4 regions of the Pantoea vagans genome follow, and region 2 is predicted to be linked to each of the others. Evidence: predicted binding sites of a transcription regulator. Region 2 holds the regulator's gene; each other region holds the start of a gene.
The links. The regulator PhoB, encoded in region 2, activates phosphate uptake and scavenging genes when phosphate is short. The targets are predictions, from matches to a motif close to CTGTCATAAAACTGNCNNAT.

Region 1: the regulator PhoB is predicted to act here: its motif matches at 2,293-2,312, upstream of ugpB (sn-glycerol-3-phosphate ABC transporter substrate-binding protein UgpB).
Region 3: the regulator PhoB is predicted to act here: its motif matches at 1,104-1,123, upstream of pstS (phosphate ABC transporter substrate-binding protein PstS).
Region 4: the regulator PhoB is predicted to act here: its motif matches at 2,047-2,066, upstream of pitA (inorganic phosphate transporter PitA).

Annotation. Positions count from the first base shown of each region.
Region 1 is NZ_CP011427.1:3,764,050-3,767,943, reverse strand. Features, by position in the region: gene LK04_RS17480 (high-affinity branched-chain amino acid ABC transporter permease LivM) at 1-573, shown strand, start outside; gene livG (high-affinity branched-chain amino acid ABC transporter ATP-binding protein LivG) at 570-1,337, shown strand; gene livF (high-affinity branched-chain amino acid ABC transporter ATP-binding protein LivF) at 1,339-2,052, shown strand; gene ugpB (sn-glycerol-3-phosphate ABC transporter substrate-binding protein UgpB) at 2,398-3,714, shown strand; gene ugpA (sn-glycerol-3-phosphate ABC transporter permease UgpA) at 3,775-3,894, shown strand, end outside.
Region 2 is NZ_CP011427.1:3,029,906-3,033,799, forward strand. Features, by position in the region: gene LK04_RS14190 (PstS family phosphate ABC transporter substrate-binding protein) at 1-831, opposite strand, end outside; gene phoR (phosphate regulon sensor histidine kinase PhoR) at 850-2,163, opposite strand; gene phoB (phosphate response regulator transcription factor PhoB) at 2,179-2,868, opposite strand; gene sbcD (exonuclease subunit SbcD) at 3,066-3,894, shown strand, end outside.
Region 3 is NZ_CP011427.1:4,108,468-4,112,361, reverse strand. Features, by position in the region: gene glmS (glutamine--fructose-6-phosphate transaminase (isomerizing)) at 1-1,023, shown strand, start outside; gene pstS (phosphate ABC transporter substrate-binding protein PstS) at 1,201-2,244, shown strand; gene pstC (phosphate ABC transporter permease PstC) at 2,335-3,297, shown strand; gene pstA (phosphate ABC transporter permease PstA) at 3,294-3,894, shown strand, end outside.
Region 4 is NZ_CP011427.1:73,727-77,620, reverse strand. Features, by position in the region: gene LK04_RS00350 (glycosyltransferase family 32 protein) at 1-632, shown strand, start outside; gene LK04_RS00345 (NAD(P)/FAD-dependent oxidoreductase) at 802-1,986, opposite strand; gene pitA (inorganic phosphate transporter PitA) at 2,228-3,727, shown strand; gene uspB (universal stress protein UspB) at 3,772-3,894, opposite strand, start outside.

The DNA of each region.
Region 1 (3,894 bases), 730 kb from region 2:
TTTGGTCGTCGCGTCAGTGAAGGCGGCTGGACCACCTTCCATGAGCTGACAGGGCTGCAATACGATCCCAACCATCGTGTGATTTTCCTCTATCTGGTGGCGCTGCTGCTGGTGGTGGTGACGCTGTTTGTGATTAACCGCTTACTGCGTATGCCGCTGGGTCGTGCCTGGGAAGCACTGCGTGAAGATGAAATTGCCTGTCGCTCGCTGGGCCTCAGCCCAACGCGTATCAAGCTGACGGCATTCACCATCAGCGCGGTGTTCGCTGGTTTTGCCGGTACGCTGTTCGCCGCGCGTCAGGGCTTTGTCAGTCCGGAGTCTTTCACCTTTGTTGAATCGGCCTTTGTACTGGCGATTGTGGTATTGGGCGGCATGGGCTCTCAGTTTGCGGTAATCCTTGCGGCGGTGCTGCTGGTGGTATCACGCGAGCTGATGCGTGATTTGAACGAGTACAGCATGCTGGTGCTCGGTGGTTTGATGGTGCTGATGATGATCTGGCGTCCGCAAGGCTTGTTGCCGATGAAGCGTCCACACCTGAAGTTAAAAAGCAGTAAACAAGGAGAGCAGGCATGAGTCAGCCTTTATTAGCCGTTGAAGGCTTGATGATGCGCTTTGGCGGCCTGTTGGCCGTCAACAATGTGGCGCTGGAACTGCACCCTCAGGAAATCGTGTCACTGATTGGCCCAAACGGTGCCGGTAAAACCACGGTGTTTAACTGCCTGACCGGTTTTTACAAGCCGACCGGCGGCACCATCAAACTGCGCGACCAGCCATTACAGGGCCTGCCGGGCCAGAAGATTGCGCGCATGGGCATCGTGCGTACTTTTCAGCACGTGCGTCTGTTCCGTGAAATGACGGTGATCGAAAACCTGCTGGTGGCGCAGCATCAGCATCTGAAAAGCGGCGTATTCTCCGGTCTGTTCAAGACGCCAGCGTTTCGCCGTGGCGAAAGTGAAGCCCTGGATCGTGCCGCGACCTGGCTGGAGCGCATTGGTTTACTGGATCTGGCTAACCGCCAGGCGGGTAATCTCGCTTACGGTCAACAGCGCCGTCTGGAGATTGCGCGCTGCATGGTGACACGTCCTGAAATCCTGATGCTGGATGAACCGGCTGCAGGACTTAACCCACGTGAAACGCATGAGCTGGATGAACTGATTGCCGAACTGCGTGGCGAGCACAAGGTCTCGGTGCTGTTGATTGAACATGATATGAAGCTGGTAATGGGAATTTCTGACCGCATTTATGTGGTCAATCAGGGCACACCGCTGGCTAACGGCACGCCGGAAGAAGTGCGCAACAATCCGGATGTTATCCGTGCTTATTTAGGTGAGGCGTAATATGGCAAACCCAATTTTAACTTTGCAGGGTGTCAGTGCCCATTACGGCCCGATTCAGGCGCTGCATAACATTAATCTGCACATCAATCAGGGGGAAATTGTCACCCTGATTGGTGCTAACGGTGCGGGTAAAACCACGCTGCTCGGCACGCTGTGCGGTGAGCCACGCGCCACCAGCGGCACCGTGGTGTTTGATGGTAAAGAGATTACTGACTGGCAAACCGCCAAAATCATGCGTGAAGCGATTGCGATTGTGCCAGAAGGCCGCCGCGTGTTTTCGCGTATGACAGTGGAAGAGAACCTGGCGATGGGCGGTTTTTTTGCCACGCGTCAGCAGTATCAGGAGCGCATTGAACGCGTTTACCAACTGTTCCCCCGGTTGGCAGAGCGTAAAGTGCAGCGTGCGGGCACCATGTCCGGTGGTGAGCAACAGATGCTGGCCATTGGCCGCGCGTTGATGAGCCAGCCGCGTTTACTTTTGCTAGATGAACCTTCTTTGGGCTTAGCGCCGATTATCATTCAGCAGATTTTCGACACTATTGAGCAACTGCGTAAAGAGGGCATGACCATCTTTCTGGTGGAGCAAAACGCCAACCAGGCACTGAAGTTGGCCGATCGTGGCTACGTACTGGAAAACGGCCATGTAGTGCTGGAAGACAGCGGAGAAGCGTTGTTGTCCAACGAAGCCGTCCGTAGCGCTTACCTGGGTGCCTGAAATACTATCATGGCTGCATAGATCCGTAGCGGCGCAATTCATTGCGCTTCCTGCAAACGCGCGATGAATCGCGCCGCTACAATAATGTGCGCGCTGTCCGCCCGCAATCTGACTGTGCCGCCGGCGGTCTGATTGAAGGTGCGGTTTGAATGTAACGCCGACGGTCCGAACACAGTGCACGAATTTGAGATAATTCGTGCCACTTAAAACTTTCTTATGCGCTTTTACCTCGTCACATTCCCGTCATAATCCTGTTATTTTTCCGTCATTTCCTCGTGTCATGTTACTTCGCGAACAAAAAAATGCGTGATATCGCGCGTACCTAACAAGCACAGGAAAAAACTTATGTCCGCTTTTACGCTTCGTCCCCGCCTGATGAGTGTGTTGCTCGGTCTGGCGCTCAGCGGTAATGCGCTGGCTGCTACAGACATTCCTTTCTGGCACTCAATGGAAGGCGAGTTAGGCAAAGAAGTCGATTCTCTGGCACAACGTTTTAACCAGGCTCACCCAGAATACAAAATCGTACCGACTTACAAAGGTAACTATGAGCAGAGCCTGGCAGCGGGTATCGCTGCTGTGCGTACCGGTAAAGCCCCGGCTATTCTGCAGGTTTACGAAGTGGGTACGGCAACCATGATGGCGTCTAAAGCCATCGTTCCGGTGCATGACGTGTTCAAAGACGCGGGCGTGCAGATGGATCCAAAACAGTTCGTGCCAGCCGTTGCGGGTTACTACAGCGACAGCAAAGGCCAGTTGATCTCTCAGCCCTTTAACAGCTCTACCCCAGTGCTGTACTACAACAAAGACGCCTTCAAGAAAGCAGGCCTGAACCCAGACCAGCCACCGAAAACCTGGCAGGAACTGGCGAAAGATGCCGATGCCCTGCGTAAAGCCGGCATGACCTGTGGCTACGCCAGTGGCTGGCAGGGCTGGATTCAAATCGAAAACTTCAGCGCCTGGCATGCACTGCCGGTTGCCACCAAGAACAACGGCTTCGACGGTACCGATGCGGTGCTGGAGTTCAACAAGCCGGTGCAGGTGCGTCACATCCAAATGCTTGAAGACATGAACAAGAAGGGTGATTTCACCTACTTCGGCCGTAAAGATGAGTCTACAGCCAAGTTCTATAACGGCGATTGCGGTATCACCACCGCCTCTTCAGGTTCTCTGGCGGATATCAAACACTACGCCAAGTTCAACTTCGGCGTAGGCATGATGCCATACGACTCAACCGTGCCAGACGCACCGCAGAACGCCATTATCGGCGGCGCGAGCCTGTGGGTGATGAAAGGCAAAGATGCCAACACCTACAAAGGTGTAGCAGAGTTCATGAAGTTCCTGGCACAGCCAGAGATCGCAGCGGAATGGCACCAAAAGACCGGTTATCTGCCGATCACCACTGCAGCGTATGAGCTGACCAAACAGCAGGGCTTCTACGACAAGAACCCAGGTGCAGACATTGCCACGCGTCAGATGCTGAACAAAGATCCACTGCCGTTCACCAAAGGCATGCGTCTGGGCAACATGCCACAGATTCGTACCATCGTGGACGAGGAACTGGAAGGCGTGTGGACGGGTAAACAGGCACCACAAGCTGCACTGGATAACGCAGTGAAGCGCGGAAATGAACTGCTGCGTCGTTTTGAACAGCAAGTGAAGTAATTCCGTTGTCTCGGGGCTGGCGCGTGGCGTCAGCCCCGATTTCTCTTTGGCGAGTCTGTTATGTCCTCATCACGCCCCGTTTTTCGCTCCCGTTTTCTGCCCTATTTGCTGGTCGCACCGCAGCTGGTGATCACCGCCATTTTCTTCCTGTGGCCTGCCGGGGAAGCACTGTGGTATTCG
Region 2 (3,894 bases):
TAACACCTGATGCAGGAAAGCACTGACCAAGGGTGGCAAGGGTTTGCCTGGCGCTTTATTCACATAAATGTAGAGAGGACGAGACCACGGATAGTGGCCGCTACGAATAGATTCGGCATCGGGCATCACGCTCGCGCCGCTGGCCGTCTTGATCGGCACCATTTTTACGCCGCTCAGATGGAAACCGAAGCTGGCATAGCCAATGCTGTTGGGGGTACTCGCCACCGCTTGCACCACGGCAGCCGAACCCGGAAATTCCGCGACGTCAGCGCGAAAATCGCCTTTACACAGCGCCTGTTGTTTAAAGAATCCCCAGGTGCCCGAGGCTGAGTTACGACCAAAGCGCTGAATGCTGCGTTTTGCCCAGCCATCCTGATTCAATCCGAGATCGCCCCAGCGCTGCGGTACGCTGTGCGCGCCACATAAGCGGGTGACGGAGAAGAGTGCATCGAGTTGCGGCTGATCGATATCGGGCAGTGGGTTGTCCTGATTCACCACCACCACCAGCGCATCCATGGCAACGGGGACAGCCAATGGGGGATAACCATAGCGTGTGGTGAACAGTTGGCGCTCATCAATCTGCATTGGGCGGCTCATGGCACCCAACTGAGCGGCGCCCGCCGCCAGCGCGGTGGGTGCGGTGGAGGAGCCCGCCGCCTGTACCTGAACGTTAACGCCAGGTGACTGACGGCTAAAATCCTCGCCCCACAGCGTCATCAGATAGCCGAGGGTATCAGAACCCACGCTGCTCAAATTGCCGGTGAGCATGGTTTGTTGGCCCTGCGCCAGCGCAGAGCACAACAGCAAAGTGAACAGCAACAGCGATTTCATCAGGTTATCCGGTGGCGTTTACTGCGCCACATTCTCGCGGATTCCCTTTGCCACAATCAACCGTGGCGGCAGAAGAAAACTAAAACAGGTTTCCTGATGCGGGATACTGGTGATCTCCAGCCGCGCATTGTGATGGCTTAACGCATGTTTCACGATCGCCAGCCCCAGCCCACTACCACCTGTGGCGCGTGAGCGGGCTTTATCCACCCGATAGAAGCGCTCTGTCAGGCGTGGCAAATGCTCTTCACTGATCCCCGGCCCGTTATCACAGACCTTAAACTGCGCGCCCTCTTTCGTGCGCAGCCAGCTGATGTCGAGACGCGTGCCATCTGGCGTGTGATTCACCGCGTTGTAGACCAAATTGGAAATGGCACTCCGCAGTTGCTCATCATTACCAAACACTTTGAGATGCGGATCGGTGTGGAAATGGATACTGTGACGGCCCTGGCTCAGGGTTTCTGCCTCACGCTGCAACAACAGCAGCATACCTGGCACATCCACGGTTTCTTTCAAATCGATGGCCGGTGCCGCTTCGATACGCGACAGCGTCAGTAATTGTTTCACCAGGCTATCCATACGACGCGTCTGTTCCTGCATGGTGTGCAATGCTTTGCCACGCGTGCGCTCGTTCATCGTCGCATCGTCCATCATCTCCAGATACCCCTGCAACACCGTTAACGGGGTGCGCAGTTCGTGGCTGACGTTAGCGAAGAAGTTACGCCGCGCGCCTTCCAACTGGTGCATCTGGGTCACATCACGCGCCACCATCAGCCACTGCCCTTCACTGTAGGGCATCACGCGGAATTCCATATGATGCTGGTTGTTAAGCACCAGCGTCAGTGGCTTATTAAAATCGCGCTGACGGATATAGCGAGAAAACTCAGGATAGCGCAGCAAATTGAGGATGTTCTGACCGTTATCCTCCGGCCAGCGCAAGCCCAAATGCTGTTGAGCCAGTCCGTTACACCAGAAAATCGTGCCCTCTTCGGTGGTCAACACCACCGCATCGGGGAGCGATTCCGCACCGCTGCGAAAACGCTTTATCAGATTACCGAGTTCACGACGGCGACGTCGGTTGCGCAGTTGCATCTGGTACAGACCGTAAAACAGCGGTTCCCAACTGCCGCGCCCGGAAGGCGGCGTCATGGAGCGATCAACCCACAACCAGTGCGACAGACGCATCAGGTTTCTGAAGTGCCAAAACAGCACGCTGGATACGGCAATCAGCAGCAGCCAGGGCAGATAACCGAACAACAGACCCAGCACCAGCGCAGGCAAGCAGACCAGCGCCAGCTCGGTCATTAATCTCTTCCAGGAGAGTCGTTCCAGCACGGTAAAAGACTCCGTTTAATAGCGGGCAGAGAAACGATACCCTGTTCCGCGTACGGTTTGAACCATGCGATCGTGACCAGAAACTTCCAAAGCTTTACGTAAACGACGGATATGCACATCAACCGTACGATCTTCGACGTACACGTTGGTGCCCCAAACGTGGTTTAACAGCTGCTCACGGCTGTAAACACGCTCTGGGTGCGTCATAAAGAAGTGCAGTAATTTATATTCCGTCGGGCCCATTTCCAGCGGGGTGCTTTCGGCCATCACACGGTGTGAGGAGGGATCCAGGCTCAAGCCCTGCATCTCAATCACCTCTTCCACTGCCATCGGCGAGATACGACGCATCACCGCCTTGATACGCGCCATCAGCTCTTTCGGTGAGAAAGGCTTGGTGATGTAGTCATCCGCGCCCACTTCCAGACCGCGTACGCGATCCTCTTCTTCACCACGCGCCGTCAGCATCATCACCGGGATATCGCGCGTCATCGCTTCACGTTTCAAATGTTTAATAAACTGAATACCGCTGCCACCCGGCAACATCCAGTCCAGCAGAATCAAATCAGGCCACGGCTCGATCAGCTTACCAATCGCGCTGTCGTAGTCTTCGGCCTCAATAGGCTGGTAATCATTCTGTTCCAGCACGAAACATAACATTTCACGGATGGGAGCTTCGTCTTCCACAACCAAAATGCGCTTAGCCATTATAACTCCTGCTGTTGTGACGGCTTGTCACGGGGATTTGCGGCGTCATTATGCGTCAGTTTTATGACACTTTTATGAAAAACCCGACCTATGATAAATAGTTAAAAAACAGAAATGTGACAACGATTAGCGCTTTTTTTTCTTTGCGATCTGAAGAGGTTATACTTCTCGCTCGCTTAACTAAGCACGGAGTTTTCATGCGCATCATACACACGGCGGATTGGCATCTCGGTCAGTTCTTTTACAGTAAAAGCCGCGCGGCAGAGCATCAGGCCTTCCTTGAGTGGCTACTGGACCAGATCCAGCAGCATCAAGTCGATGCACTCATCGTCGCCGGAGACCTGTTTGATACCGGTTCGCCACCCAGTTATGCGCGTGAAATGTTTAACCGCTTTGTGGTGGCATTGCAGCCCACTGGGTGTCAGTTGGTGGTGTTGGCAGGAAACCATGATTCCGTTGCCACCCTCAATGAATCGCGTGAACTCCTTGCCTGCCTGAATACCCGCGTGATCACCAGCGCCACGCCACAAGGCGAGCAGCAGGTGCTGACGCTGCATCAGCGTGATGGCACGCCGGGCGCGCTACTGTGCGCCATCCCTTATCTTCGTCCACGGGATATTCTGCGTAGTCAGGCCGGGCAATCAGGCCGTGAAAAGCAAATCTCATTGCTGGAGGCGATAGAGCAGCACTACCAGCAGTGTTACGCGGCAGCCCTCACGCAGCGTGGCGATCAGCCACTGCCGATCATCGCCACCGGGCACCTCACCACGGTGGGGGTCACCAAAAGCGACTCGGTACGCGATATCTATATCGGCACGCTGGATGCCTTCCCGGCGCAGGCTTTTCCGCCTGCCGATTACATCGCGCTTGGCCATATCCATCGGGCGCAACGTATCGCCGATAGCGAGCATATCCGCTACAGCGGTTCGCCAATCCCACTCAGTTTTGATGAACTGGGCCGCGATAAAAGTGTGTTCCTGCTCGATTTCAGCCGCCAGTTAGACGCCGTCACACCGCTCACCATTC
Region 3 (3,894 bases), 1.1 Mb from region 2:
GGTCGTTTTAATCACGGGCAAATCGATCTCAGCGAACTGGGTGCCAATGCCGAAGCGTTGCTGAGCCAGGTTGAGCACATCCAGATTATCGCCTGCGGCACCTCATATAACTCCGGGATGGTGTCACGTTACTGGTTCGAGTCGCTGGCCAACATCCCTTGCGATGTAGAGATCGCCTCTGAATTCCGCTACCGCAAATCCGCCGTGCGTAAAAACAGCCTGCTGATCACCCTGTCGCAATCGGGTGAGACGGCTGACACGCTGGCTGCCCTGCGCCTGTCGAAAGAGTTGGGTTATCTTGGCTCGCTGGCTATCTGTAACGTTGCCGGTTCTTCACTGGTGCGTGAATCGGATCTGGCGCTGATGACCAAAGCCGGTACTGAAATCGGTGTCGCCTCGACCAAAGCATTTACCACGCAGCTGGTGGTGTTGCTGATGCTGGTGGCGAAACTTGGCCGACTGCACGGCATGAAGCCGGAAACCGAGCATGAGATTGTGCATGCGCTGCAGGCATTGCCGAGCCGTATCGAGCAGATGCTGGCACAGGATAAGGTGATTGAGAGCCTGGCTGAAGGATTCTCCGACAAGCATCACGCGCTGTTCCTTGGCCGTGGCGATCAGTACCCAATCGCCATGGAAGGCGCGCTGAAGCTGAAAGAGATCTCCTATATTCATGCTGAAGCCTACGCGGCCGGAGAGCTGAAACACGGCCCGCTGGCGCTGATTGATGCCGATATGCCGGTGATCGTCGTTGCACCGAATAACGAGCTGCTGGAGAAGCTGAAATCCAACATTGAAGAGGTACGCGCACGCGGCGGTCTGCTGTATGTGTTTGCCGATCAGGATGCCGGCTTTACGGACAGTGATGGCATGAAAATTATCTCTCTGCCGCACGTTGAAGAAGTGATTGCACCGATCTTCTATACCGTTCCTTTGCAGCTGCTTTCATATCATGTTGCGCTGATCAAAGGCACCGACGTTGACCAGCCGCGTAACCTGGCGAAATCGGTTACCGTTGAATAATCAGTAAAAAGAGCGGGTCTGCAATGGGCCCGCTTGCTTTTTAAACGATGTCATATAACTGTCATATTTCGTACATTTCACTGTCATCAAACTGTCCTATTTTCCCTCCAGCAGCAATCACTGACTCCAACTAAAATGGCATTGAGCCTGATTTTTTTTAAATCCCCTGGAGGGAACATGACACTGATGCGTACATCCGTAGCCCGAATCCTCGCCGCCACCTTCGCAGTAAGCGCGGTATCTGCTTTTGCAGCCACCGATCTGACTGGCGCTGGCGGTACATTCCCGGCACCGGTTTATGCCAAGTGGGCAGCAGAATACCAGCAAGCCACCGGTAGCAAAATCAACTATCAGGGTATTGGTTCTTCAGGCGGCGTGAAGCAGATCATCGCTAAAACCGTTGATTTCGGTGCGTCTGATGCGCCGATGGCTGATGCCGATCTGGAAAAAAATGGTCTGTTCCAGTTCCCTACCGTTATCGGTGGTGTGGTGCTGGCCGTTAACATCCCAGGTGTGAAATCAGGTGAATTGACCCTCGACGGCAAAACTGTGGGTGACATCTACCTGGGTAACATCAAAAAGTGGAACGACCCGGCGATCACTAAACTGAACCCAGGTGTGAAACTGCCAGACACCAACATCAACGTGGTTCGCCGTGCTGATGGTTCAGGTACTTCTTTCGTGTTCACCAGCTACCTGTCTAAAGTTAACTCAGACTGGAACAGCAAAATTGGTAAAGGCAACACCGTTAACTGGCCAACCGGTCTGGGCGGTAAAGGTAACGATGGCGTTGCAGCCTTCGTACAGCGCCTGCCGGGTTCAATTGGCTACGTAGAATATGCGTATGCTAAGCAGAACAACCTGACTTATACCAAACTGGTTGATGCAGACGGCAAATCAGTTGCACCAAGCGAAGCCAGCTTTGCGAATGCAGCGAAAGGCGCAAACTGGAGCGAATCTTTCGCTCAAGACCTGACCTTCCAGAAAGGCAACGACGCATGGCCGATCACCTCAACCACATTCATCCTGATTTACAAAGATCAGGCGAATGCTGAGAAGGGTGCTGAAGTGCTGAAGTTCTTCGACTGGGCTTACAAAGGCGGCAGCAAAACTGCAACCTCACTGGACTACGCTGCACTGCCAGAAAGCGTGGCTAACCAGATTCGTACTGCCTGGAAAGCGAACATCAAAGACAGCGCCGGCAAAGCGATTTACAAGTAAGCGAATGACCCGGTCAGCCCACCTGGCTGACCCACCCCGATGGGCGGCATAAAATGCCGCCCTGAACTTCCTCTGAGAACCGAGAAACTTATGGCTGCCACTAAGCCGACGTTCAAAGCCCCAGGTAAACAAGGTGACATGATTTTTGGCGCGCTGGTGAAACTTTCCGCGCTTATCGTGTTGTTGTTGATGGGTGGCATTATCGTCTCCCTGATTTTCTCCTCTTGGCCAAGCATCCAGAAATTTGGTTTTTCCTTCTTATGGACCAAAACCTGGGATGCGCCAAATGAACAATTTGGTGCGCTGGTACCGATTTACGGCACCCTCGTCACCTCACTTATTGCCCTGATCATCGCTGTGCCGGTGAGCTTCGGTATTGCGCTGTTCCTGACGGAACTGGCGCCCAACTGGTTACGTCGCCCGCTGGGCACGGCAATTGAGCTGCTGGCCGCGATCCCCAGTATCGTTTACGGCATGTGGGGCCTGTTTATCTTCGCCCCGCTGTTCGCTGAGTACTTCCAGACACCGGTCGGCAACATCATGTCGAACATTCCGTTTGTGGGTGCCCTGTTCTCAGGCCCGGCATTCGGTATCGGTATCCTGGCCGCCGGCGTGATCCTCGCCATCATGATCATTCCGTACATTGCATCGGTGATGCGTGATGTGTTTGAGCAGACGCCGGTGATGATGAAAGAGTCCGCCTACGGCATTGGTTGCACTACGTGGGAAGTGATCTGGCGCATCGTGCTGCCGTTCACCAAAAACGGGGTCATCGGTGGTGTGATGCTTGGCTTAGGTCGTGCACTGGGTGAAACCATGGCCGTAACCTTTATCATCGGTAACACTTACCAGCTCGACAGCGCCTCGCTGTTTATGCCGGGCAACAGTATTACCTCCGCGCTGGCGAACGAGTTTGCAGAAGCCGAATCGGGCGTTCACGTAGCGGCACTGATGGAACTGGGTCTGATCCTGTTCGTGATTACCTTTATCGTGCTGGCGATCTCCAAACTGATGATCCTGCGTCTGGCGAAGAGTGAAGGAGCCCGTTCATGACCGCTATCGAAATGCACGCACGTGCTGAGCTGGAAGCGTCGCGTCGTAAAATGCAGGCGCGACGCAGCGCCAAGAATAAAGTTGCCCTGACGTTATCCATGCTGACCATGGCCTTCGGCCTGTTCTGGCTGATTTGGATTTTGTTCACTACCGTCACCAAAGGTATTGATGGCCTGAGCTGGTCGTTATTTACAGAATCAACGCCGCCACCGAACACCGCAGGCGGTGGTTTAGCCAACGCCCTGGCCGGCAGTGGATTACTGATTCTGTGGTCAACGGTGATTGGTACGCCGCTGGGGATCATGGCAGGCATCTATCTGGCTGAATATGGCCGCAAGCACTGGTTAGCGGAAGTGATTCGCTTCATCAACGACATCCTGTTGTCAGCGCCCTCGATTGTGGTCGGTTTGTTCGTTTACACCATCGTGGTTGCGCAGATGCAGCACTTCTCTGGCTGGGCGGGCGTAGTGGCACTGGCACTTTTGCAGATTCCAATCGTTATCCGTACGTCAGAAAACATGCTGCGTCTGGTGCCAGACAGCATGCGTGAAGCGGCTTATGCGCTGGGTACGCCAAAGTGGAAGATGATTTCCGCCA
Region 4 (3,894 bases), 1.4 Mb from region 2:
GCTATGGCGGTGTCTGGATGGATGCCACCATCATTCTCAATCGCACGCTGGATGAACTGCTGGCGGTCAATGCGGATCAACAATATGACCTGGTCGCCTTTTATCGCGAGGAGTCGATTCGCGATCGCGATTATCCGGTGATTGAATCCTGGTTCCTGGCGGCACCGAAAAACAATGCCTTTATTGGCCGCTGGCTACAGTGTTTCCGGCCTATCGTCGAGTTAGGTTCTGCCGTTTTTTTCCAGCAACTGCTGGCGCTGCCCAACTACGACACCATTCTGCAGGGGATTAAAACGCCAGATTATCTGGTGGTCTATATCGCTCAGCAACAGGCGTTGCGCGAAGAGAATCAGTACAACTTCTATTTACGTAAAGCGGAAGCCGGTGCGTTGCTGTATCAAACCCTGAGCGGCTGGCGCCCGGTAAAACTGAGTCGCATGCTGATGGTGGATGCGTTGCCGGAGATTTTGCCGCCGGTGTATAAACTCACCAGCTTTGACCGCAAATATATCGCCACGCACCTGAAATACGGCGTGGTGAACAGAGATAGCCTGTTGGGACGTGTGCTGTTGCAGGATCACTCTAGCGAACTGGCACCCGCCTCGACATTGGCGGGAAAAGCCGCGCAATAGCCAATTCATGTTGGCGTGTGCTGTCACGGAAACGGTCGCCATTGGCCAGGTGCGCATAAATGCGTCATTGCATCCGATGCCGCCATTGGCCCGGTTGTACCTAAATGCGCACCCTACATTTTCCTTGTAGGGTCGCCATTTATGGCGACCGTCTCCAGGGTGCAGATATTTACAGCGCCTGCGCGCACGCCCAGGCCGAACTCCATGCCCACTGGAAGTTATACCCGCCCAGCCAACCGGTGACATCCACCACTTCACCGATAAAGTACAGTCCAGGCACGTCGCGCGCTTCCATGGTTTTTGATGAAAGCTGGGTGGTATCCACACCGCCCAGAGTCACTTCCGCCGTGCGATACCCTTCGGTGCCGTTGGGCTGCACGCGCCATTGATGCAGCGTATTCACCAGTTCACTCTGCTGTTTGCTATTCAGCTGCTTCAAGGTGACATCCGGGATCTGCTTCAGCTCCTGCAGCACTTCCACCAGCCGCTTCGGCAAGATTTTCGCCAGGCTATTTTTCAGACTGAGATTGGGATGCGCCTCGCGCTGCACGTTGATGAAATCCTCCAGCGAGGTTTCCGGTGACAGGTTGATGGTGACGAATTCCCCTGGTTGCCAGAAGCTGGAGATTTGTAACACCGCCGGGCCAGACAAACCGCGATGGGTAAACAGCATCGCTTCTTTAAACAGCGTGCCGTCTTGTGCCGTTATCGTGGTCGGCAATGCCACGCCCGACAGCGTGTTTAGCTGATCCAGCAACGGCTTGTGCAACGTAAAAGGCACCAGCGCGGCGCGCGTCGGGAAGACCTTCAGGCCAAACTGTTCGGCGACTTTATAGCCAAATGGCGTAGCACCCAGCCCCGGCATCGATAATCCACCGCTGGCGATCACCAGTTTTTCCGCCTGAACCTCTGAGCCGTTGAGTTGCAGCGTGTAACCTTTCTCATCACGTGCCACGCTCAGCACTTCGCTACGCAAACGCAACGTCACCTGTCCGGCTTCACACTCTTTTAAAAGCAGATCGACAATCTGCTGGGCCGAATCATCGCAGAACAGCTGGCCGAGGGTTTTCTCGTGATAGGCAATGCCATGACGGTTCACCAGATCGATGAAATCCCACTGGGTATAACGTGCCAACGCCGATTTACTGAAATGCGGATTGTGCGAAAGATACGCCGCCGGTTCGGTGTACATATTGGTGAAATTACAACGACCACCGCCCGACATCAGGATTTTGCGCCCGGCCTTTTTGCCGTTATCCAGCAGCAGCACGCGACGACCTAACTGTCCTGCCTGCGCTGCGCAGAACATGCCGGCTGCGCCTGCACCAATAATGATAACGTCAAACTTGTCCACAGCTCTTAACCCACCTGATTGAAAGGCGCTGATTGTAGAGATCTGCGGCAATTCGCGCCAGCGTCAAAAAAATGCCGCAAATGTGTCATAATGTAACTGCCTTATTTTTCAGCCTTTTTGCCTTGTCTTAGTGCTTACATTGCAATTTTAAGACAAAAAGGGACTATATTTTCCTTTCACATCATGCGTGTTGTCGCAGATAATGCGCCGCGTTCATGTCCTCCAAAATGGCGTAACGTTTATGCTGCATCTGTTTGCTGGTCTTGACCTAAGCACCGGCCTGTTTTTGGTTATTGCTCTGCTGTTCGTATTGTTCTATGAAGCAATCAACGGTTTCCACGACACGGCTAACGCAGTCGCTACTGTCATTTATACCCGTGCGATGCGGGCGCAGTTGGCGGTTGTGATGGCTGGTGTTTTCAACTTCTTAGGCGTTTTGCTGGGCGGTTTGAGTGTGGCCTATGCCATCGTGCATATGCTGCCTACGGATCTGCTACTGAACGTCGGTTCCGCACATGGCCTTGCCATGGTGTTCTCCATGCTGCTGGCAGCCATTATCTGGAACCTGGGTACCTGGTATCTGGGTTTACCGGCCTCCAGTTCGCATACATTGATTGGCGCCATTATCGGTATTGGTCTCACCAATGCCCTGATGACCGGCACCTCGGTGGTTGACGCGCTCAACCTGCCGAAAGTGATCAATATTTTCCTTTCTCTGATTCTGTCACCGATTGTCGGACTGGTGATTGCGGGTTCGCTGATTTTCTTGCTGCGTCGCTACTGGAGCGGCACCACGAAACGTTCGCGTATCCACATGACCCCTGCAGACCGTGAAAAGACCGATGGCAAGAAGAAGCCACCGTTCTGGACACGTATTGCACTGATTGTCTCAGCAATCGGCGTGAGCTACTCGCACGGTGCTAACGATGGTCAGAAAGGCATTGGCCTGATTATGTTAGTGCTGATTGGCGTAGCACCGGCCGGTTTCGTGGTGAACATGAATGCCTCCGGTTATGACATCACCCGAACACGTGATGCCGTTAATCATCTGCAGCAGTACTATCAGCAGCATGGTGATTCTCTGACGCACATCGTGCAGATGGCGCCCCCTGTGGTGCCGACGCCGGAAGAGTCAGTGGGCGGTCCGCATGAGTTCCATTGCGACAGCAGTCGTGCCCTTCAGGCTATCGACCGCGCACAAGGCTTGCTGGCTAATCTGAACAGCTACGATCAACTGACCGTTGATCAGCGTAGCCAGATGCGTCGTTTGCTGATGTGCGTATCGGATACCGCTGACCGCGCGGCGAAGCTGCCGGAGACCAGTGCTGATGATAAGCGCTTCCTCAACAAGCTGAAGGGCGATCTGCTGGGCACCGTGGAGTACGCACCGGTCTGGATCATCATGGCGGTGGCGTTAGCGCTGGGCATCGGTACCATGATTGGCTGGCGTCGTGTGGCGACCACTATCGGCGAGAAAATCGGTAAGAAAGGCATGACCTATGCGCAGGGCATGTCTGCACAGGTCACCGCTGCGGTCTCTATTGGTATCGCCAGTTATACCGGTATGCCGGTGTCGACCACGCACATCCTGTCGTCATCGGTTGCCGGCACCATGCTGGTTGATGGCGGTGGCTTACAAAGCCGCACCATCAAAAATATCGCCATGGCATGGGTGTTCACCCTGCCGGTGTGTATTGTGCTGTCAGGTTCGCTCTACTGGATTGCCCTGAAGATTATTTAAGCCATCCGTAGAAAACAGAGGGGCGACAGCAATGTCGCCCTTTTTTATTGCCAGATCGCCATGGCTATCAGGCTCACCACCACCAGAAAACACAGCCCACTGGTCAGCACAAACTGCCCACGCACGCGCTCGCAGCGGCGAATGAATTCGTCGTCGTGATGATCGCG